3 regions of the Rhizobium sp. Root491 genome follow, and region 2 is predicted to be linked to each of the others. Evidence: riboswitches for the same ligand, from Rfam matches in the RefSeq annotation. Region 2 holds a riboswitch; each other region holds the start of a gene.
The links. Region 2 has a riboswitch for cobalamin ahead of nrdH (glutaredoxin-like protein NrdH). Riboswitches for the same ligand answer to the same signal wherever they lie in the genome.
Positions count from the first base shown of each region.

Region 1: linked by a shared signal. The riboswitch ahead of ASD46_RS25780 (DUF1852 domain-containing protein) and the one ahead of nrdH (glutaredoxin-like protein NrdH) in region 2 are both predicted to bind cobalamin.
Region 3: linked by a shared signal. The riboswitch ahead of bluB (5,6-dimethylbenzimidazole synthase) and the one ahead of nrdH (glutaredoxin-like protein NrdH) in region 2 are both predicted to bind cobalamin.

Region 1 covers NZ_LMFF01000020.1:113,025-120,670, forward strand. The annotation lists gene ASD46_RS25770 (helix-turn-helix domain-containing protein) at 1-192, shown strand, start outside; gene ASD46_RS25775 (methionine synthase) at 545-1,573, opposite strand; gene ASD46_RS25780 (DUF1852 domain-containing protein) at 1,598-2,575, opposite strand; cobalamin riboswitch at 2,678-2,891, opposite strand; partial or broken gene ASD46_RS27985 (Fic family protein) at 3,086-3,228, opposite strand; gene ASD46_RS25785 (hypothetical protein) at 3,678-4,958, opposite strand; gene ASD46_RS25790 (glycosyltransferase family 2 protein) at 5,051-7,018, opposite strand; gene ASD46_RS25795 (hypothetical protein) at 7,157-7,646, opposite strand, start outside.
Region 2 covers NZ_LMFF01000001.1:1,350,949-1,358,594, forward strand. The annotation lists gene ASD46_RS06705 (alpha/beta hydrolase) at 1-4, shown strand, start outside; gene nrdF (class 1b ribonucleoside-diphosphate reductase subunit beta) at 33-1,007, opposite strand; gene nrdE (class 1b ribonucleoside-diphosphate reductase subunit alpha) at 1,024-3,213, opposite strand; gene nrdI (class Ib ribonucleoside-diphosphate reductase assembly flavoprotein NrdI) at 3,201-3,599, opposite strand; gene nrdH (glutaredoxin-like protein NrdH) at 3,612-3,833, opposite strand; cobalamin riboswitch at 4,089-4,313, opposite strand; gene ASD46_RS06730 (nucleoside triphosphate hydrolase) at 4,445-5,074, opposite strand; gene ASD46_RS06735 (ATP-binding cassette domain-containing protein) at 5,071-5,853, opposite strand; gene ASD46_RS06740 (ABC transporter permease) at 5,853-6,935, opposite strand; gene ASD46_RS06745 (sugar ABC transporter substrate-binding protein) at 7,158-7,646, opposite strand, start outside.
Region 3 covers NZ_LMFF01000016.1:176,576-184,221, forward strand. The annotation lists gene ASD46_RS19350 (UDP-2,3-diacylglucosamine diphosphatase) at 1-457, opposite strand, end outside; gene ASD46_RS19355 (NADP-dependent malic enzyme) at 687-3,002, shown strand; gene ASD46_RS19360 (DUF2865 domain-containing protein) at 3,138-4,238, shown strand; gene bluB (5,6-dimethylbenzimidazole synthase) at 4,308-5,024, opposite strand; cobalamin riboswitch at 5,122-5,308, opposite strand; gene ASD46_RS19370 (TolB family protein) at 5,437-6,267, opposite strand; gene ASD46_RS19375 (VOC family protein) at 6,460-6,837, shown strand; gene ASD46_RS19380 (NAD+ synthase) at 6,987-7,646, opposite strand, start outside.

The sequences.
Region 1 (7,646 bases), on a different contig from region 2:
GACAGCGGCGAGACATTTAGCCAGTTTTTGCTTCGGCAAAGGTTGCAAAAATGCGCGGACGATCTGCGTACCAAACGTGGCAGCTCTATTGGAGAGATCGCTTTCCGATGGGGATTCAATGACCTCTCGCATTTTAGCCGATCGTTTCGGAACCAGTTCGGTGTCGCGCCACGCGAATATCGAGTGCAGTAGTGCAAAGCAAGCAGCACCCGTTTGACGTAGACGGGTTCGTGGACGGTGGATAGCGACGGACTTACATGGCAAGCGACTTGTTGTGCGCCTTGAAAGGATGAAAACCATCACATCCTCAGTTGAGGTGGTAATGAATGTGTAAATTTTCTAATCTGGGGACGACCTGCTCTTCGGAATTGCCGGCTTGAACAGGCCGTCTTGGCAGCTTTGCGCCAAGAGGCGGACATCCGTCGAAGCCGTCAGGATGATCCGCGCCGTGACCTTATAGCCATTCGTAAGTCTCCCAGCGTTTGTCGCGATGGGCGCGGTGGCGGCGAACGGCTGCCATCCGCAGGTTCAGACTATCAAAAAACTAAACAGTGAGCTCTCTTCGGACGATCTCAGCTCCTGCGCTCAAGGAATTCAGCTTGTCTCTTGCCACACGACGAGACAGGGGGGCCATGCCGCAATTGGTGCAGGGGCAAAGTTTATCTGCGTCGACAAACTTAAGCGCCTTGCGCAGCGTTGCAGCGACTTCCTCCGGGGTTTCGATGGTATTGCTTGCCACATCGATGGCCCCGACCATCACTTTCTTACCTCGAACAAGTTCCAGAAGATCCATTGGGACATGAGAATTGTGGCATTCGAGGGAGATCATACCGATGCCGGATTTCTGCAGCTTGGGGAGAGTTTCCTCATACTGCCGCCATTCTGACCCGAGTGTCTTTTTCCAATCCGTATTGGCCTTTATGCCGTAACCGTAGCAGATATGGACGGCGGTCTCGCACTTCAGCCCTTCAATTGCCCTGTCCAAAGTGGCAACACCCCAGTCATTCACATCGTCAAAGAAAACGTTGAAGGCAGGTTCGTCGAACTGGATGATATCGACGCCGGCAGCCTCCAATTCCTTTGCTTCCTCGTTGAGTATCCCGGCAAATTCCCAGGCAAGCTTTTCACGGCTCTTATAATGGCCGTCAAAGAGAGTATCGATCATCGTCATCGGACCCGGCAACGCCCATTTGATGGGTTGTTTGGTCTGCTGGCGCAAAAACTTGGCGTCTTCGACGAACACGGACTTCTGGCGAGACACGGCGCCGACGACTGTTGGGACACTCGCATCGTAGCGATCGCGAATTCTGACTGTCTCGCGTTTTGCAAAATCGACCCCGTCGAGGTGCTCGATGAAAGTCGTGACGAAATGTTGGCGTGTTTGCTCGCCATCACTGACGATGTCGATGCCGGCCTGTTGCTGATCGTCCAGTGAAAGGCGCAGGGCATCTCTCTTGCCTTCCAGTAATTCCTCGCCCTCCAGCTTCCAGGGCGACCACAGTTTTTCGGGGTGCGCAAGCCAGGAGGGTTTCGGCAGGCTGCCAGCCGTCGATGTGGGGAGAAGTTTCTTCACGATGGGACCTCTTCTAAGTGATGCTCAGGCGGGGCGGTGAGCAAACAATTGCTCAAGGACGGCGCGGTATGGCTTGATGAAGTGTTTTTCGGTGAACTTACCCTGATCCACCGCCAAGCGATTTCGTTCGTCGCGATCGTAAATGACCCGGGTCAGCGAATAGTCCTGGTGCTTGAGGTTGGGCTGGTAAAATGTCCCGGCTGCTGCGTTCGCATTGTAGATTTCGGGGCGATAAATTCTCTGAAACGTTTCCATCGTGCTGATGACGCCGATTAGCTCAATATTGGAGTAGTCGCCCAGCAAGTCCCCAACAAAGTAGAAGGCCAACGGCGCAACGCTGCCTGCAGGCATGAAGTAGCGAACCTGCAATCCCATTTTCCCGAAATACTGGTCGGTGGACGAGAACCCATTCTGCCGGTATTCGACGCCCATCACGGGGTGATGATTTTCGGTCCGGTAATAGGTCTTGCTGGTCGAGGCGCTGATGCAAATGACCGGCGGCTTGCGAAAGTACGAGCGGTAGGCATCCGACCGCAGAAAAGACTTGAACAGGTTTCCATGCAGGTCGCCGAAGTCGGCCGGAATGCTGAAGGCAGGAACGCTCTTGTTATGCTCCGGCAGGACAATGCTGAAGTCGTAGTCTCGCACATAGGAGGAGAAGTTATTCCCCACAATGCCGTCGATACGCTCACTGGTTTTGTGATCGATGATCGTCGTCTTCAGTATCTCGATGAGGGGAAATTTTTCACCTGCGACATCGAAGCTCATATCGACCGAAATGATCTCCAACTCGACCGAGTATCGGTCCGATTTGGGATTATCCCAGTGAGCGAGGGCGTTGAAGCGGCTGTCGATCATGCGCATGACATTGCGCAGGTTTTCCTGCCGCTTTTCGCCCCTAGCCAGATTGGCGAAATTGGTGGTGATGCGCGTATTTTCTGAAGGACGATAGTCCTCATCGAAGGGTACGCTCGTGATCGTAAAAATGCAGGTCTGAGACATGTTGTGCCCCTGTAAAGTTGGGGGCATGGGTCTGCGGACGCATAGCAAGACAGGCCGCGACAATGCAGCCTTTGCTACGGCACACTGGGACACCCCGCCCGTGGACGTTATTTCACCAAAGGCAGGTCTCCTGGCTCACGGATCATCACTTCCGTCCGTCTTCCCGGGGTAAACCAGTGACATGTTGGACTTCAGCTCGCCGCTTACAGTTGCGGGGGCAGCGTCGGCTTTTCCGCATGACACGGAGCACCGACTTCCCTCTTAGCCCCGGCACGTTGCGTGCAACGACTGGGGAACCTTAGGCGTGACGACCATATGGTAAGCTACGCCATCGGTCAACATCATATAACGATATCTTTATGTCCTTAAGTCTGCGTTTCCATCGCCGGTTCCGACCGAGTAGGTTGCATTCGGCGTTGTCAGGCGATTCTCACATACGCGGACCTGGCCGTGGCAAACGTCTCGCTCCACGCAGTTGAAAGGATCAGACCACACCACGAATAGTTCCTAGCGCGGGAGCAGCCTGGTGATACCGTCCAGGCGCCCAGAGCGCGTTCCGCCAGACTTAGTCGCTCCAGAAGAGCCAGTACGTCGATCGACGGTTCAGGAGGCAATTGGGGCAGCTAGAAGGCGCGCATGATTTCGCCTGCCACAGGCGTTTCATTGAAGCGGCCTCGCCGGAGGTTGGGATGCTATTCGGACATGCCCTACTGTGCCGGCGCAGCGCTAATAAAGGAATCGGCGTTTGAATTAAATAGCGAATGAGCGAAGGCAAGCACCCTTAAATTGCGGGCCGATAACATCACGGACGCGTATCCGCATCAGCACCGCCGAATTTGTGCTCGGGCCTTCGAACCGCCCCATGTCGTTGAAGGTGCACAGGGAGTTCCGATCCGCACCGGGCATCTGACAGGTCTGGCAGTGGGCGGTATTCGGCTTCGTTAATCGTACCGTCAGGCTTGAATCACTGGAACTGCTAGTCGGCAGTCAACGTTGCGGTTTTACGCTTTTCGCCGCTTTCAGCAGCGTCATGCGTCCCCGTTTCCAATCTCCGGCGCAACGGCCTGGAGCAATATCCTCCTGCTGCCGCCGAGACGGACAGTTATCCCTCACAAAGACGAATACAACCGCTTTTTCGAAGAAAAGGGTTCCAGCCTTTCGCTGCAAGGATTGCCCAGGCAGTGGCGCCAACATGCGGCAACCTGAAATATTTGAAGTCGGCAAAGGTCGAGGTCGGCCCGATCATCAGCCCGGTCGTCAGTTCGTCCCCGACTGTCGCGTAGATCAGGTTATCGGGAGATATTTGTGCGGCGATGGTGGCAAGCAGCGCCTCGGCCCGGTCGGCATCGCCGACCTGCTGAAATGCCAGCGCGGCCTGGGCCGTACCTTCCAGCCACACACCATCCCGATCGTCGTTAAAATCAAAACCTCCCGCAACCGCATAATGCCGATCAACCCAATGCAGAACACGCCCACTGCGGCCCCGAAACTCCGGCACGGCGAGAATGGGCCAGAGCTCGGAATCTATTCCGGACTGGCTCGAGTTGGGTGTGTCGCTTCCGGGTAGGCTGCCGACGTAAAACCGTCCCTGCTGCTCATTCCACATCGCATCAAGAAATTTGCGTGTTTTGTCCCGCATCGCCTGCCAGGCGCGCGCTCCCTCAATTTCGGCGAGCCAACCCGCAACGGCATACACATCGAGATTATGTTCCGTCGATTTCCACTCGAGTTTGGCCGGTGCAGGCTCATGACCGAATGTGCCACCTGTGTAGCCGATATCGCGGACGCCCGCCGTATGCGCATCGATCCAGCGCATGAGTTTGGTCGCTGCCTGCACATAGGACGGATTGCTTAATCGTTCACTGGCAGTGAGAAGCGCAAGTGCCGCCCAGGCCAGGTTGCCCGTTGCGCTGCCGACCTGATAGTCATCCTCGACCCACGTCTTGCTGGCCTCACTCCAGAAACCGGGCAAAAGCATAGCATCGTTTTCGTTCGCAACGGGGCCGGAACGGTAGGCGTTGCGCAGGCGGCCATCGCTGTAATAGCGATCGTTGTTGACGGCGAGCAGCAGCGCATCGGCAACCCTTTTTGCCTCGGTATCGTTGCCACAGGAAAAAAGGGCAATCGTCGCCAGGGCATTGTCATAGGTGAAACCCGCATTTGAAAGAGCGGGATCAAGCGCTTTGCCGCCTGGTGCAGGCTCAAAGCTCCGAAATACGAAGGGGGTGGTGGATTTGTCCATCTTCCCAACGAGACCCGCGCACAAGCTAACAGCAAGGCGGTCGCGAACTGATCCGGAACCGGTGCGCCCATCGCCACCAGCGACCACTCCTGTTGTGAAGCAGGTCATGAGAACTGTCGCGACGATCGATTTGACAGACATGAGTTTTCCGTTTGGTGAGCGCTTTTCCAAACAAGCCCGCCTCTAGCTTGCAGTTTACGTCGAGCACGGTCCCGGGTTTGGCGCGAATTGTTTTAGCTGAAGGCCCTTGCGAGTAACATCTGCATGGACTTCAGGAGGTCGCCCTGTTCCGCGACGTTTTCGGGCGCATTGCGGAACAGCAGCCTCAAGATTGCACGATGCTGGTCGGCAGTGGGGGTGAGAGTGAATTTGCCGGGCGTTTGCGAGACTTTCGTTGCATCGATCTGCACCCAGCCCACCTCGGGCACATACAGGGACTCTGCCTCGGCGTAAGACCGGTTGAAATCCGCCAGGGTCGCGGTTTCGGTCGAAAGCGCCACGATCCGTACCGCCTTCACCTCGCTTGCGCACCGCAATCGACCTTCGAGATCCACGCCGATCGGCTCTTCCTTGTCGACACGTGGTAATTCAATGCAGCAGATGAGGCTGGTGAAGGCAATCACCATGGCGACCGCCGACCAGATGAGGTTGAGACAATCTCGCGCCGAAAATTCTACAGGGGCGTCCCATGCGTAAACGGCGAGCAGAACTGAAACCGCGGAGGTGACGGTGACGATTGCGAAAAATAGCGCTGTAGGCCCATGAATGCGCACCTGTGACCGGTCACCACCTTTCTCCGTGACTTTAAAGGGACGTCCGAAGGGTTTGCGCATAGCCTGAAACAACGTGATGGTGATGGGAACAGCGGTCAACGCATGCGTCACTTCGGTGAACAGCGGTAGGGTGCGTTTTCCCGATATCCAGGTGGAGTAGGCCCAAAACAAAGCCAGTGACGACAGTCCAAATTTCATGAACATCAGCTCGTCGGCCTGAAGGGCGGAAACGCCTGTCAGCCAGTAGATCGATGGTGCCAGCAACAGGCAGAGAATGAAAGGCTTCGACAGCCAGCAAAACAGCCCGTGCAGATAATGCAGCCTTTGTGTCAGCGTGAACTTGCCACGCCACAATGGTCCCGTACGCAGAAGGCCGATCTGAATGGTGCCCAGGCACCACCGCGTGCGTTGCGTGATATATTCTGGCAGGCCCTCAGCCGATAGACCGACACTGAGTTTTTCGTTGAGCCAGCGTGTGACGTAACCTCGCTCCATCAGGCGGTAGGTCAGCAGCATATCTTCGGAAAGTGCATCATGCGGAAACCCGCCGAGCTCGTTGACCGCCGCACGCCGCACGACAAAACTCGTCCCGACGCAGAAAGCGCAACCGACCGCGTCCTTGGCCGGCTGGAATACATCAAAGAATACACGTTGATCATCAACGAAGGAATTGCGGATGCCGAGGTTGTGCTGGATTGGGTCGCAATTAAAGTAAAATTGCGGTGTCTGCACAACCGCTACCTTGGGATCGGCGAAAAGACCGGTTACGCGACGAAGGAAGTTGGCCTGTGGCGCGAAGTCCGCATCCAGAACCATGATGAAATCGGAAACCTGTGGCAGCGCATTGGTGTGTTCAAGTGCATTGTTCAGATTTCCCGCCTTGGCATGTCTATTGTCCGGGCGCGTCACATAATTGACGCCGACCGTCTCGCAATAGTCCCGCACTTCCGGCCTGCGCGTGTCGTCGCAGACAAAAACACGCAGCTGCGGATATTGCATGGCCTGGGCCGCGATAACCGACTTCTCAAGGACGTTCAAAGGTTCGTTGTAGGTGCAGATAAAGACGTCAACGAGTGGCGCATCGGGATTAGTTGCAATCGCGGCTTCCCCTCTATCAGCCAGGAAAGTCCAGTCCGTCCGCCTCGTCAGGATCAGGATCGAGCCGATGGCGTAAAGAACGGAGATCAGCTCGAAGGTGAAATAAATGTAATTCCAGGCAGTCTCCAGAGAAAGCTCGAAGGGTGGCAGCGTATCGGTGGCGCGCCAAAATATGTAAAGGCCAAGAGACAGCAGCATAATCGCACTGAAGGCCAACCGGTCCAGGACCCTGCGCGGGTCGGCCAGTATGGTAAACAGGATCGCGCAAAGGGCGATGACAAGATTGACGTAGAGTACCGACTGAACATCGCCATCAGGGCTGAAATACATCGACTTATCCTCATGGTTGGTCAGGCGCGCGGCACGCCGCGCGTGAATGAGGTTGCTTCGAGTGTCTTAAACAGGTGGTGGGTCGCCCTGCGGGTTTGCATCGCACTCCCGCAGGGGCCCGTCCAATCCGTGCGGGTGTCAGGATTGGGTGCGCGGTGCCTTTCCGGTGGCATCCGTATTGCCGAAAGGGTGCTGGGTGATGATATCGGGCTGATGTGCCCGGCCAGGCACGTCCGGCCGCTGTTGTGGCCACTCGATACCAGTGTGTGCGGATAGCGTATCACGCGACGTTTCGATCAGTGCCCATGCGGCCTGCCTGACATCCGGCAATTCGCTGACGGAGGTCTTTGCAAACTGGAACAGGCTGGCTGATGCTTCATGCACATAGTTCCGGGTTTTGCCGAGCCACTCGCGCGGCAGGCTCACACTTACCCACGTGCCGACCGAACAGGCGCCGTTCTCGGTCAATTTTTCCTGTGCCCTGCTGTCCATGCGAATATAGGCGTAGAGCTCTCGCCGCTCTGTTGGTGGAAAGGGCACGGCATAATCGAGGTCGACACGTTCGGTAGTACGCGGCACCAGGCGCTCCACCACCCCATCGGATTCTTCCGCCCAGGCATCGGAACTC
Region 2 (7,646 bases):
ATAACTTTTGCGGGTTCTTGGCGACAAGCGGTTCAGAAATCCCAGTCTTCGTCTTCTGTGGCGACCGCCTTGCCGATGACATAAGAAGAGCCGGAGCCGGAGAAGAAGTCGTGGTTCTCGTCGGCATTGGGAGACAGCGCCGAGAGGATCGCAGGATTGACCCGGCAAGCCTCGGGTGGAAACAGCGCCTCGTAACCCAGATTCATCAAGGCCTTGTTGGCGTTGTAATGCAGGAACTGCTTGACGTCTTCCGTCAGGCCAACGCCGTCATAGAGGTCTTGGGTATATTTGGCCTCGTTGTCGTAAAGCTCGAGCAAAAGATCGAAGGCGAAATCCTTGATCTCCTGTTTTTCCGCTTCGCCCAGACGTTCGAGCGCGCGCTGGAACTTGTAGCCGATGTAATATCCATGCACGGCCTCATCGCGAATGATGAGACGGATCAAATCGGCCGTGTTGGTAAGCTTGGCGCGACTTGACCAGAACATTGGCAGGTAGAAGCCGGAATAGAACAGGAAGCTCTCCAGAAACACGCTGGCGACCTTCATTTTCAACGGATTTCCGCTATCATATTCGCGCATGATGAGCGCGGATTTGCGTTGCAGGAATTCGTTCTCCTCCGACCAGCGATAGGCGTCATCGACGTCAGGCGTGGAGCAGAGCGTCGAGAAGATCGAGGAATAGGAGCGGGCGTGGACCGCCTCCATGAAGGAGATGTTGGAAAGCACCGCCTCCTCGTGCGGCGTCGCCGAATCCGCCATCAGGCGCACGGAACCGACGCCGTTCTGGATCGTGTCCAGCAATGTCAGCCCGGTGAAGACGCGGATCGTCAGGGTCTGCTCTTCCGGCTTCAGCGTTCCCCAGGACGGGATATCGTTGGAGAGCGGCACCTTTTCCGGTAGCCAGAAATTCGATGTCAGGCGATTCCAGACTTCGAGATCCTTGTCATCCTCGATGCGGTTCCAGTTGACCGCGCGAATACGGGACGCGGGTTTTACGGCAATGTTCATTGTCTTGTCCCTCAATTCAGAGCGTGCAGGATACGCAGCCCTGAACCTGCGTGCCTTCCAGCGCCATCTGGCGCAAACGGATGTAGTAGATGGTCTTGATGCCTTTTTTCCAGGCGTAGATCTGCGCCCGGTTGATATCGCGCGTCGTTGCCGTATCGCGGAAGAACAGTGTCAGCGACAGGCCCTGATCGACATGCTGAGTGGCCGCCGCATAGGTATCTATGATCTTTTCCGGACCGATTTCGTAGGCATCCTGATAATATTCGAGATTGTCGTTCGAAAGGTAGGAAGCCGGATAATAAACACGGCCGATCTTGCCTTCCTTGCGAATTTCAATCTTCGAGACGATGGGATGGATCGAGGAGGTCGAGTGGTTGATATAGGAGATCGAGCCTGTGGGCGGCACGGCCTGAAGGTTCTGGTTATAGAGGCCGGTCTCCATGACGGCCTGCTTCAACGCTTTCCAGTCCTCCTGTGTCGGAATGGAAATGCCGGCTTTCTCAAAAAGGTCGCGGACCTTTTCCGTCGCGGGCAGCCATTCCCGGTCGGTATATTTATCGAAGTAGTCGCCCGAGGCATATTTGGAGTTTTCAAAGCCCTTGAAGCTCTGGCCCCTTTCAGTGGCAAGGCGATTGCTGGCGCGGATGGCGTGATAGGTCACCGTGTAGAAATAGATATTGGTGAAATCGATGCCCTCTACGGAGCCGTAGAAGATGCGCTCGCGCGCCAGATAGCCATGCAGGTTCATCTGACCAAGCCCGATGGCGTGGCTCGCATCATTGCCCTTTTCCACGGAAGGGACAGACGAGATGTGGCTCATGTCAGAAACGGCCGTCAGCGCCCGGATGGAGGTTTCGATCGTCTTGCCGAAATCAGCCGAATCCATTGCTGAAGCAATGTTGAGCGAGCCGAGATTGCAGGAAATATCCTTGCCCATATGGCTGTAAGAGAGATCGTCGTTGAATTCGCTCGCCTCGCTGACCTGTAGGATTTCCGAGCAGAGATTGCTCATGCTGATACGGCCGGCGATCGGATTGGCGCGGTTAACCGTATCCTCGAACATGATATAGGGGTAACCGCTTTCGAACTGGATTTCTGCGATGACTTGGAAGAACTCGCGTGCCTTTATCTTCTTCTTGCGGATGCGGCTGTCGGCGACCATTTCCTGATATTTTTCGCTGACGGAAATCTCGGTAAACGGCACGCCATAGACCCGCTCAACATCATACGGCGAGAACAGGTACATATCCTCGTTGTTTCTCGCGAGTTCGAAGGTGATATCAGGGATCACCACGCCGAGCGAAAGGGTTTTGATGCGGATTTTTTCGTCGGCGTTTTCGCGCTTGGTATCGAGGAAACGCATGATGTCGGGGTGATGGGCATGCAGATAGACCGCGCCAGCGCCCTGGCGCGCGCCAAGCTGGTTGGCGTAAGAGAACGAATCTTCCAGCAGCTTCATGACGGGAATGACGCCGGAGGACTGGTTTTCGATCTGTTTGATCGGCGCGCCGGCTTCGCGAATATTGGTCAGGGACAGTGCTACGCCACCGCCACGCTTGGAAAGCTGCAATGCTGAATTGATGGACCGGCCGATGCTTTCCATATTGTCTTCCACACGCAGCAGAAAACAAGAAACCAGTTCACCGCGGCTTTTCTTGCCCGCGTTGAGAAAGGTCGGGGTTGCCGGCTGGAAGCGGCCGGAAATGATTTCATCCATCAGATCGCGGGCAAGCTGCTCGTCGCCACGCGCCAGAGCCAGCGCCACCATGCAGACGCGGTCCTCATAACGCTCCAGGTAACGCTTTCCGTCGAAGGTCTTCAGCGTATAGGACGTATAATATTTGAAGGCGCCGAGAAATGTCGGAAAACGGAACTTTCTGGCATAGGCCTCGTCGTAGAGGTCACGGACGAAATTGAAGGAATAGTGGTCCAGCACCTCCTGTTCGTAATATCCCTCGGTCACGAGATAATCGAGCTTTTCCCTGAGATTATGGAAAAACACCGTGTTCTGATTGACGTGCTGAAGGAAATATTGCCGTGCCGCAAGGCGGTCCTTGTCGAGCTGGATCTTCCCGTTTTCATCGTAGAGGTTCAGCATCGCGTTCAGCGCGTGATAGTCCAGTCCCGCGTCCAGGTGTTTCGGCGCGCCGGTTACTTGTTGTTTGGCATCCGTGTTGCGCACCGCGCTCGAGGTCAGCGTGTCCAAAATCGTTCCAATCCATGATTGACGTTGGCGACATCTTCCTCCGTGCCGAGAAGCTCGAAGCGGTAGAGAAACGGCACCGCGCATTTACGCGACACGATATCTCCGGCGGATGCGAAAGCTGCGCCAAAATTCGTATTTCCCGCCGCGATGACGCCGCGAATGAGATTTCGGTTTGAGGGCTCGTTCAAAAACCGGATAACCGGTTTCGGTACCGCTCCTTTCATGCCGCCGCCCCCATAGGTGGGGGTGACGAGAACATAGGGCTCCGACACGTGAGTAACGTCTTCCTCGGCGCCGAGCGGCAGGCGAAGCAATCGTCGCCCCAGTTTCTGAAGGAAGCGATGAGTGTTCTCAGACCGGCTGGAATAATAGACAATCAGCCCCATCGCATCGCCTCCTCAGCTGATCGAGCCAATCATGTCCGGACGGAAACCCGCCCAATGGCGTTCGCCCGCAACGACCACGGGAACCTGCATGTAACCAAGGCCGCGAACGCGATCGAGGGCATCCGCATCTTCGGAGATATCGACGATCTCGTAGCTGACACCGATGCGGTCAAGCGCACGATAGGTGGCAGTGCACTGGACGCAGGCGGGTTTGCTGTAAACGGTGACGGTCATTGTTTCCTCTTTCGAAGCCGCTTTTACGCACGGCTCAACATTGCCCGCCTGCAATCACAAGCGGGTGGCGATGGTTCTGTCATTCTGGCGAGGCGCGCGGCTCAGGCCGCGTAAGATCTCTGTCTACACCGACGAGCGTAGAAACTTATAAAAATGCACTGGCATGACTTCACCCCGAAGCTTGTTCTGGAGGGGGCAGAAAAGGGCGCACGCAATTCATTTGCGTCATACACCTTCCTTCCGGACACCCCGCCCGTGGACGTTTTCGCTCAAGGCAGGTCTCCTGACTTGCGGGTCAAAACATCCATTCCCACCTTCCCGGAGCTTTTAGCGCCAGTGGCTCAAATCGGAACGATGCTCACCGCTTACAGTTGCGGGGGCAGTTTCGGCATTGCTTCACCATAATGGTGTTGCGCACCGAATTCCCGTCTTAGCTCCCGACGCTTGCGAATCGAAAGAACCTTGAACACCACATATAGTATATGAGGAATTTTTTTCGTCAATAATTAGACATGCGAAAGCCCCACCCTGTGGATCAAAAAGATTCAACACATGGTCAACAAAGGCTTAACGGTGAATGTTCGATGCCGCCTACGGACGGAAGCGGCGGGTTATTTCCAGATATCGATGCGAATATCGGCGGGGCGTGAGTTTTCAATCACCCGCTTTCCGTTGGGAAGATCATTTTCGAACAGTTTGGCGTGAATCTCGGTCGCATCGAGACCATAGCCCTGCCATCTATCCCGCAGGCGTTCCTCGAGCACCGCAACGGATGGGCCTACGAAGACGGTAAGATCGAAGCTGCCGGAAAGCTTCGTCCACGGCGCCTCGTTCAACAGCAGATAGTTGCCTTCGGCAAGAATGAAGCGTGTTTCTGGCGCGATGGCGCGAGCGGAGGCAATGGCAATTTCGCGGGAGCGGTCAAAAACCGGGACAAGAACTTCCTGCCCGCCCTGACGAACTGCGGAGACGATATCAAGAAAGCCGCGCACGTCGAAGGTCTCCGGTGCGCCTTTTCGCGGCAAGAGCCCCCGTTCTTCGAGAATACCGTTATCCATATGGAAGCCGTCCATGGGCAGGACAGCCGCAGCCTCGCCGCGCGCCACGAGGGCACCGCACAGGGCATCCGCCAGCGTGGATTTGCCGGCCCCAGGGGGACCGGCAATGGCAATGATAAAACGAGATTTATCCTCAGCCCGCCGAAGAACGTCTTCGACGATCGTTTCAAGCTTCAACGTCATGCGGCCAGCGTTTCCTTTGGCGCTTCCTTGGCGCCCGTCATGAAGGCGACGGCGTCGGACATGGTATAGTCCTTCGGATTGATGACGCACAAACGCTTGCCCAGCCGATGAATATGAATCCGGTCAGCAACCTCGAAAACATGCGGCATGTTGTGCGAGATGAGAACGATCGGTAGCCCTCGCGCGCGTACATCCAGAATAAGCTCGAGAACGCGGCGGCTTTCCTTGACGCCGAGCGCCGCTGTCGGTTCGTCAAGGATGACGACCTTGGAGCCGAAGGCGGCTGCACGCGCCACCGCAACACCCTGGCGCTGGCCGCCGGAGAGGGTTTCCACCGCCTGATTGATGTTCTGGATCGTCATCAGGCCGAGTTCAGAGAGTTTCTCGCGGGCAAACTTTTCCATCGCCGGACGGTCCAGTGCCCTGAACAGGCTTCCCTGAATACCGGGTTTGCGGATTTCACGGCCGAGAAACATATTGTCGGCTATGGACAATGCGGGAGACAGCGCAAGGTTCTGATAAACGGTTTCGATACCAGCCTTGCGCGCCTCGATCGGCGAGCGGAACTGTACCGGCTTGCCTTCCAGCCTGATCTCCCCTTCATCGGGTGTCACCGCACCGGAAATCGCCTTGATGAGAGAGGATTTTCCAGCACCGTTATCACCAATGACGGCGAGGATTTCGCCCGGATAAAGGTCAAAATCGGCATTGTCGAGCGCAGTCACACGACCGTAGCGTTTAACGAGATTGCGTGCTGTGAGGATAGGTTCTTTTGCCATCAGCCTGCTACCTTTCTGATCCACTGGTCGATTGCGACAGCCAAGATGATAAGGACGCCGATCAACAGATAGGTCCATTGTGGGTCTGTTCCGATAAGTCGCAGGCCGAGAGAGAAGACACCGACGATCAGCGCGCCGAAGATCATGCCCATGATTGAGCCGCGTCCGCCAAACAGCGATATGCCGCCGATGACCACTGCGGTGATGGATTCGATGTTGGCGAACTGACCGGCGGTAGGCGATACCGAACCGATGCGGCCGATGAGAGCCCAGCCCGCGAAGGCGCAGATAAGCCCGGAAAGTGTGTAGACGGTCGTCAGCATGCGCTTGACGTTAACGCCGGCAAGTTCGGCTGCGTCAGGATCATCACCCACTGCATAGAGATGTCGACCCCAGGCGGTGCGGTTCAGCACATACCAGAGCAGGGCAACCAGCAGAACCATCGCAATGACGCCATAGGTGAAGACGGCGCTGCCGATGCGGACATTGTTGCCGAAAAACTGGAGAATGGGCGCCTGTTGGACGATATCCTGTGAGCGGATCGTTTCGTTGGCCGAATAGAGGAAATTGGTGGCCAACACGATCTGCCACATGCCCAGTGTAACGATGAAGGGTGGTAGCCGCATGCGCGAAACCAGCACGCCATTGATAAAGCCACAAAATGCGCCGACTGCGAGACCGCAGATAATCGAGAGTTCGGCAGGCAAACCATAGCGGAACGTAAACTGTCCCATGACGACGGAGGACAGGACCATGATCGCACCGACCGAAAGATCGATGCCCGCAGTCAGAATGACCAGCGACTGTGCCGCGCCGACGATGCCGACGATTGCCACCTGCTGAAGGATAAGGGTCAGCGAAAAGGCCGAGAAAAACTTGCCGCCCAGGGTCATGCCGAAGACAGCCAGCGACAACACCAGAACGATCAGCGGTACGGCCGCCGGGCTGGAATGCAGAAAGTGCTGGAATTTTTCAAGCAAACTCTTGTTGTGCGTATCGAAAGCAGCGACCTGGGTCGAACTTCCCGACAGCACTTTTTCAAATTCATTATGCGGTTGAGCCCGCACTGGCTGATCGCTCATGGATTTTCCTCCCGATCGCTCCATCGCATCAGCCCCGAACCCGGGATTATTTTCCAGAGGGGACAATGCGTAGATTCAAACTGTTGAGAAGCGTGCCTCAGTTACGTCCACGGACGCCGGGCGCGCTCGTTTGTTCCTGTCCGATCACCCAGATCGTTCTTTTTAACCATTCCGGTTCAAGGGCGGGGGCAAATTGCCCCCGCTGATTTCAACGGTGAAGTATCAGCCCCAGCACTTCTTCAGGCCTTCCTTGGTGTCGATCGAATCGAGACCCTTGACCGGCTTGTCGGTTACCAGCGTTACGCCGGTGTCGAAGAAGTTCTTGCCTGCGGTCGGCTTCGGCTTTTCACCGGTGTCGGCAAACTTCTTGACGGCTTCCACGCCGAGTGCCGCCATCAGCAGCGGGTATTGCTGAGACGTTGCGCCGATCACGCCTTCCGCAACGTTCTTGACACCAGGGCAACCGCCATCGACGGAAACGATCAGAACATCCTTTTCGCGGCCGACGGCTTTCAGCGCTTCGTAAGCACCGGCAGCTGCAGGTTCGTTGATGGTGTGAACGACGTTGATGGTCGGATCCTTCTGCAGCAGATTTTCCATCGCAGAGCGGCCGCCTTCTTCGTTACCGTTGGTAACATCATTACCAACGATACGCTTGTCGTCTTCATCACCAATCTTGTTGATGTCCTTCACGTCGATGCCGAAGCCCTT
Region 3 (7,646 bases), on a different contig from region 2:
CAATCGCCGCGTCGTAGGCCCAGTCACCGAGATAGGCGAGAAGGCGGGCATTGCGCACCACCACGTCGAACTCGTCGCCATGGATGATGAGATATTTCTTGCCGTCTGCCGCCTCGTGGATCATGCGCTCGGCCACTTCGATACCGCCGAAATGCATGCCCGGAAACTCGCGCAGAAATTCATCGTGGTTGCCGGGAATATAAACGATACGCGTTCCCTTGCGGGCCTTGCGCAACAACTTCTGCACCACGTCGTTGCAGCCCTGCGGCCAGTACCAGCTGCGGCGCAGGCGCCAGCCGTCGATGATGTCACCGACCAGGATGATCGTATCGGCCTCGTGATGTTTCAGGAAGTCGAGCAAAAAATCCGTCTTGGCCGCCTTGGAACCGAGATGGACATCCGAAATGAAAAGCGTTCTGAACTGTCTGGTTTCAATTTGACCGGCCACGGATTTAATCCCCTTGTTCGGTTGCGTCCCTGCGGCTTTCTTCCCTCTCAGAACCAGACTCGTGTTGCAGCAACATGACAATGGCCGGTTTTTGTATGGAATATGACTGATGGCATCACGAAAACGCGAATAAGCCATGCCCGCATTTGCATAAGGGGGCGGCAAATAACGGCTGTACCACGGGAAAGTTTGTTGTATTCAGAGGGCCGGAATTGAACCAGACATGACGGTGGAAGACATGACCTCTCACGATAAGAACAACACGCCCGCCAACACGGCAAAGGCCGACATCGAGGAACAGGCGCTCTTTTTCCACCGCTACCCGCGCCCCGGCAAGCTGGAAATCCAGGCCACCAAGCCCCTTGGCAACCAGCGCGATCTGGCGCTTGCCTACTCGCCGGGTGTCGCCGCCCCCTGCCTCGCCATCCATGAAAATCCGGAAATGGCGGCGGAATATACCGCCCGCGCCAATCTCGTTGCAGTGATTTCCAACGGTACGGCAGTGCTTGGCCTTGGCAATATCGGCCCGCTTGCGTCCAAGCCGGTCATGGAGGGCAAGGCCGTCCTCTTCAAGAAATTCGCCGGCATCGACGTTTTCGATATCGAGATCGATGCGCCCGGCATAAACGACATGGTCTCCACCATCGCAGCGCTGGAACCCACCTTCGGCGGCATCAACCTTGAAGACATCAAGGCGCCCGAATGTTTCGAGGTGGAGCGCCAGCTGCGCGAGAAGATGAACATCCCGGTCTTCCACGACGATCAGCACGGCACGGCGATCATCGTCGCCGCCGCCGTCACCAACGCGCTGGAACTGGCCGGAAAATCGCTTTCGAGCGTCAAGATCGTTGCGTCAGGCGCCGGTGCGGCAGCCCTTGCCTGCCTCAATCTGCTTGTCGCCATGGGCGCAAAGAAAGAAAACATTTGGGTCCACGATATCGAGGGCCTCGTTTATGACGGACGCAACTCGCTGATGGACGAGTGGAAGGAAGTTTACGCGCAAAAGACCGACAAGCGGGTTCTGGCCGACTCGATCGACGGCGCGGATGTCTTCCTCGGTCTTTCGGCGGCAGGCGTGCTGAAGCCGGAACTTCTGGAGCGCATGGCGGAAAATCCGCTGATCCTGGCGCTTGCCAACCCCAATCCGGAAATCATGCCGGAAGTGGCCCGCGCTGCCCGCCCGGATGCGATGATCTGCACCGGCCGTTCGGATTTCCCGAACCAGGTCAACAACGTGCTCTGCTTCCCCTATATCTTCCGCGGCGCGCTGGATTGCGGCGCAACCACGATCAACGAGGAAATGAAGATGGCCGCCGTGCAGGCCATCGCCGAGCTTGCCCGCGAGGAAGTCTCGGAAGTCGCCGCCAAGGCCTATAGCGGCGAAACGCCGATCTTCGGCCCGAACTACCTCATTCCCTCGCCTTTCGATCCGCGCCTCATCCTGCGCATCGCGCCGGCCGTTGCCCGTGCTGCCGCCGCAAGCGGCGTCGCCGCCCGGCCGATCAGCGATTTCGAAGCCTATCTCGACCAGCTGAACCGCTTCGTCTGGCGTTCCGGCTTCATCATGAAACCGGTCTTCAACGCCGCCAAGGTTGCCGAAAAGAAGCGCATCATCTTTGCTGAAGGCGAAGACGAGCGCGTGCTGCGCGCCGCACAGGTGCTTCTGGAAGAAGGCACCGGCATCCCGATCCTCATCGGTCGCCCGCAGATCATCGAAACGCGCCTGAAGCGCTTCGGCCTGCGCATCCGTCCGAATACCGATTTCGCGGTGGTCAATCCCGAAGACGATCCGCGTTACCGCGACTACGTCGATGATTATTTCGCCCTCGTCGGCCGCGCCGGCATCAACCCGGAGGCGGCCCGCACCATCGTGCGCACCAACTCCACGGTCATCGGCGCGCTGTCGGTGAAGCGTGGTGAGGCGGATGCGCTGATCTGCGGTCTGGAAGGCCGTTACGACCGGCACCTGCGCGACGTAAACCAGATCATCGGCAAGCAGGAAAGCGTTCGCTCTTTCGCAGGCCTCAGCCTGCTCATCACCCAGCAGGGCGCGCTGTTCCTCACCGACACCTTCGTCAACAACGATCCGACCTCCGAAGAAGTGGCTGAAATGGCCATTCTCGCGGCAAAGGAAATCCGCCGCTTCGGCATCACGCCGAAGATCGCGCTCGCCAGCCACTCCAATTTCGGGTCGCGCGATTCGGAAAGCGCCCGCAAGATGCGCCGCGCCCTGAAGATCGTGCAGGCAGCGGCACCCGAACTGGAAGTGGACGGCGAAATGCAGGGCGGCTCGGCACTTTCGGAAGCGCTGCGCAAGCGCGCCATGCCCAACAGCGTGCTGACCGGCGAAGCAAACCTGCTGGTCTTCCCGAACCTCGATGCCGCAAACATCACGCTCGGCGTCACCCGCACGCTGACGGAGGGCCTGCATGTCGGCCCCATCCTGCTTGGCACGGCGCTTCCCGCCCATATACTGTCGCCCAGCGTCACCTCGCGCGGCGTTGTCAACATGGCGGCCTTTGCCGTCGTGCAGGCATCGCACCCTTCGGTCTGATGAAGGCGCATTAACGCAGTTTTGAACATGCTGTTGCCGCATTGCGGCAACAGCTTATGTTATCTTCCTGAAACACGGATTTCCCGAAGCATAACACCCTCGCCACCGGCCGGGGACATCGAACGGATCGCACCATTGACCCGGCGCCGCAGCATTATCGGCCTCCTGCTTCCCCTTGTTTTCATCGCCCCGGCCGCTGCTTTCGCGGATCAGGTCTGCGATACGCTTTATGCGCAGCTGCGCGAACCGCCGCGTGTCATCGGCAACACCGCCGAGGTACGGCGTTACGCCAATGCGCTCACCCGCCAGAACATCGAGATCCGCAGGATCAGGAACGATCTGCGCCGTTACGGCTGTTCATCCGCAAGCGTCACCGTTTATGGCAGCCCGAATGCGGAACTCTGCGCAGAGATCAGCGACGCGATGGCGGATGCGCAGAGCGAACGCGATGCCATCATCCGTGACCGCGACGATGCCATGGCGGCCCAGGGCAACGATGATGGCGACATCAGACGCCAGCGCATTCTCGCCGCACTCGACGCCAATGGCTGCAGCGCCATTCCGGAAACGGAAGCGCGCCAGCCGACGGCACCCGATGTGACACGTTACCCCGACGCCTTCGGCGAACAGAGCAATCCGCCGGGACAGGCGGGGCTTTCGCCCTACCCCAATGCCGCTGCGGAAGGCGGGCTCAGGACGCTGTGCGTGCGCACCTGCGACGGCTCGTTCTTCCCCATCGCTTCCAATGCCTCGCCGCTCGATTTCCGTGCGCAGGCCGAACAATGCCAGAAAATGTGCCCGGGTACGCAGACGGAGCTTTATTTCCACTCCATGACGGAGCAGGAAACGGCTGACATGGTCTCGGCTGAAACAGGAAAGCCCTACAAGGACCTGCCGACCGCCTTTGCCTATCGAAATGCCTCAACGAAAGCCCCAGGCTGCGCCTGCAACATGGCCGCCTATCACGAGGAGATGAAGCAGCAGGAGGCTGCGCGGCCGGAAGCTGAGAAACCCTATTCCAGCATCACGACCATTCCATCACCGCAAGGCGACACCCCCAAAAAACCAACCGAACTGCAGCAGGCCGCAAAGCCGCCGGAACAACCGGTTCCGGAACGCGACTATGACCCGAACAACAGCAGGGTCCGCGTCATCGGCCCTAAATTCCTGCCCGACCAGACAGGGCGGATCGACCTGAAAAACCCGGCGCTGAAGGGCATTCAGCCGCAGCAATAGCTCCCATCAAGCACGCGGTATGGAGTTGGCAACGCTCTGTCTCACTCACAAGATGGTCGCGTCTTCTCTTTACCGTCCACCCCAGCGATTGCGAAACACCAGCTCCTCCAGCGGCACGCGCTGGCGCCAACCCTTCACCGCCAGTTCCGGCTCGGTATAAAGTGTATCGACGCGGCCGAGGCATAGCCAGGCGACGATCTCGATGTGGTCGGGAATCTCCAGAATGGTGCGAATGTCGCTATCGTGGAAAATGCTGACCCAGCCGACGCCGATGCCTTCGGCGCGCGCTGCAAGCCAGAGGTTCTGGATGGCGCAGACGGTGGAATAGACATCGGTGCGCGGATTGTGGGTACGGCCCAGCACCACCTTGCCGCCACGCGTCGGATCGCAGGTGACGCAGATGCTGAGCGGCGCCTTGCGGATGCCCTCAAGCTTGAGGCTGCGGTAAAGCGCCTGCTGCTCCCCCTCGAACATCGCCGCCGCCTCGCCATTGGCGCGGCTGAAGGCAACCCAGGCTGCCTGCCTGACCGCACCGTCAGTGACGAGCGTGAAATTCCACGGCTGCATGAAACCGACCGAAGGCGCGGAATGCGCCGCCTTCAGCAAGCGCTCGACCACATCTTCCGGCAATGGATCCGGAAGGAACTGGTCGCGCACATCACGGCGGGTTTCGATGGCACGGTAGATCGCCTCTCGCTCCCCCTCGGAAAACGGATAGGCGGGCGAAAGCGCGTGATCGAATGCATTGGCGTCGAGCGAACTGGTCGCGAGTGGATCGGTCGGCATCGTCTATCCCCAACAATGCTGGCGCGCCGCCACGAAAACCGGCTCCGGTTTTCGCCTGCACGACGCGCTGCTGCAACAACCTGCCGCCGTCCACGCGGTCTGGTCTATCCTGTCAGGCCGGTCTTCTGACTCGGCTTCATCCGCCCACTTTCGCCTTCCCGAATGGATTCAGTGGCATCAAGAAAAAGGGCATCCGCCTCACAGCGCTGGGCACGTTCCGGTCTTGCACCGGATTCCCGATTCTCCCGCCCTAAAGGGCGGGCACCTGACGAAGAAGCTTATGAGCAACAAAGATTGCAAATACAAGTATCTTGCGCAGCGATGCGGCAATGTGACCGTGGCCACCTCACCTGCGTATTGCGCCCTTCAGCCGCCGCGCAGACGCGCGCCGGCTGAAGCACCCCCTACCGCATCACCCAACGGGAAAATACCGCACATAAGCGAACTCATCCCCGTCCGGTGACCAGTTGGGCGAATTCATCGTTCCCTGCCCGCCGAAAAGGTCAAACAGCGTTTCGGCATTGCCGCCATCCATATCCATCAGCCGCACGCGCACGTTGAGGTCGCGCGGATGGTCGAAGACATCGGCGTCGTAGGAGACGAAGACGACCTTGTCACCGCTGGGAGACGGATGCGGGAACCAGTCGCCGTAGGCGCTGTCGGTGATACGCTCGACGGCCGAGCCATCCACCCGCACGCGCCAGATCTGCATCTGGCCGGTGCGGCTGGAGTTGAAATAGATCCATTCTCCATCCGGCGAATAATCCGGCCCGTCATTGCGGCCCTCACCATGGGTAAGGCGTGTCTCAACGCCGCTGTCTATGTCCATGGAATAAATATCGAAAACCTGATCGCGAATGCCGCAATAGGCGAAACCTTTCCCGTCCGGCGACCAGCCGTGCCAGTAGGAGGGAAGGTTCCTCGTCATCAGCCGCGGCGTTCCGCCCGTCGAAGGCAGCAGATAGATGGCACTCTTGCCGAACTCCACCTTGTCGGAAATGGCATAAAGCGAACCGTCAGGCGAAATGCCGTGGTCATTGTTGCAGATTGTCGCAAAGCCGGTATCGACCTTTTCCGGCGAAGGGTCGCCGGCAAGTGACAGGCGATAAAGCAGACCGTCGCAGTTCAGAAGCAGGTATTTCCCGTCCGGCGACCAGTTCGGAGCCTCGAACAGCTCCGGCGTCTGCCAGACCACCCGCATCTGCCGAGTGCGGATGTTGAAGATTTCGATGGAACTGCGCATGCTGCCTCCCAGGCCTGTCGATCGTCTGGCGTGGAGCGTTGAATGGCACAAACATTCCGTTTGCATCCGCCACCGCCGTGATTATGATCCTATTGCCGCAGGCACCGCCCTGCAAATTCAAATAGGAAAAAACAGCAGCGTTCCGGCACCGCCCGCACCCCTGCCCGTTTCTCCCAGATCCGAGGTTCCGCGATGAACACCATCGCCGATCACGGCATCCGCTTCGGTCGGATCGCCGCAATGCTTCCTGTCAAGAATATCGAGAAGGCCCATGACTTTTATGTCCGTGTGCTGGGCTTCGAAAAGACCTTCGAAAACGGCAACCCTGTCGGTTTCATGATCCTGAAACAAGGTAACGCCGAGTTGCACCTGACATTGCAGTCAACGCACAAACCGGCCCCCTTCAATGTGGCGCATATGCTGGTCAGCGACGCCGACGCGCTGCATGCGCTTTGCAAAAGCCACGGGCTTCGCATCATCAAAAGTCTGCAGGACAAGGATTATGGCCTGCGGGCCTTCGTTTTCGAAGACCCGGATGGTAACCGCATCGATGTGGGGCAGGTTATTTAACGAGATAGGGAGACGGCGCGGCGTGTCCGCGCCGTTGGAGGAAAAGGATGCTTCTTCGCCATCGATATATGGCGAAGCCGCAGCATCCGCACTCCGTCACCCCGAACTAGATTCGGGGTCCAGCAAGCTCCCTCCATGCCCTCCTTCGACTACCTGTCCCTGAACCGGTTGGTAATCGGATAACGGCGATCGCGGCCGAAGTTCTTCTTGGTGATCTTCACCCCGGGCGCGGATTGGCGGCGTTTGTATTCGGCGAGATAGAGCAGATGCTCGATCCGGTGCACCGTCGCGATATCATGGCCACGCGCGAGGATTTCCTCGACCGACATTTCCTTTTCCACCAGGCACTCCAGAATATCGTCCAGCACCGGATAGGGCGGCAGCGAATCCTGGTCTGTCTGGTTGGGTCGCAATTCGGCGGATGGCGCCTTGGAGATGATATTGGCGGGGATCACTTCGCCGGATGGCCCGAGCGCGCCCGGCGGCACATGGGAATTGCGCCAGCTGGAGATGGCGTAGACCTGCATCTTGTAGAGGTCCTTGATGGGATTGAAACCGCCATTCATGTCGCCATAAAGCGTCGCATACCCCACCGACATTTCCGACTTGTTGCCTGTTGTCACCACCATTGAGCCGAACTTGTTGGAAACGGCCATGAGAATGGTGCCGCGTGTACGGCTCTGCAGGTTTTCTTCGGTAATGCCTTCTTCCGTGCCTTCGAACATTTCCGAAAGCGCCGACAGGAACCCCTCCACAGGTTCGGCAATGGGCACGATATCGTAACGGCAGCCAAGCGCTCTGGCGCAATC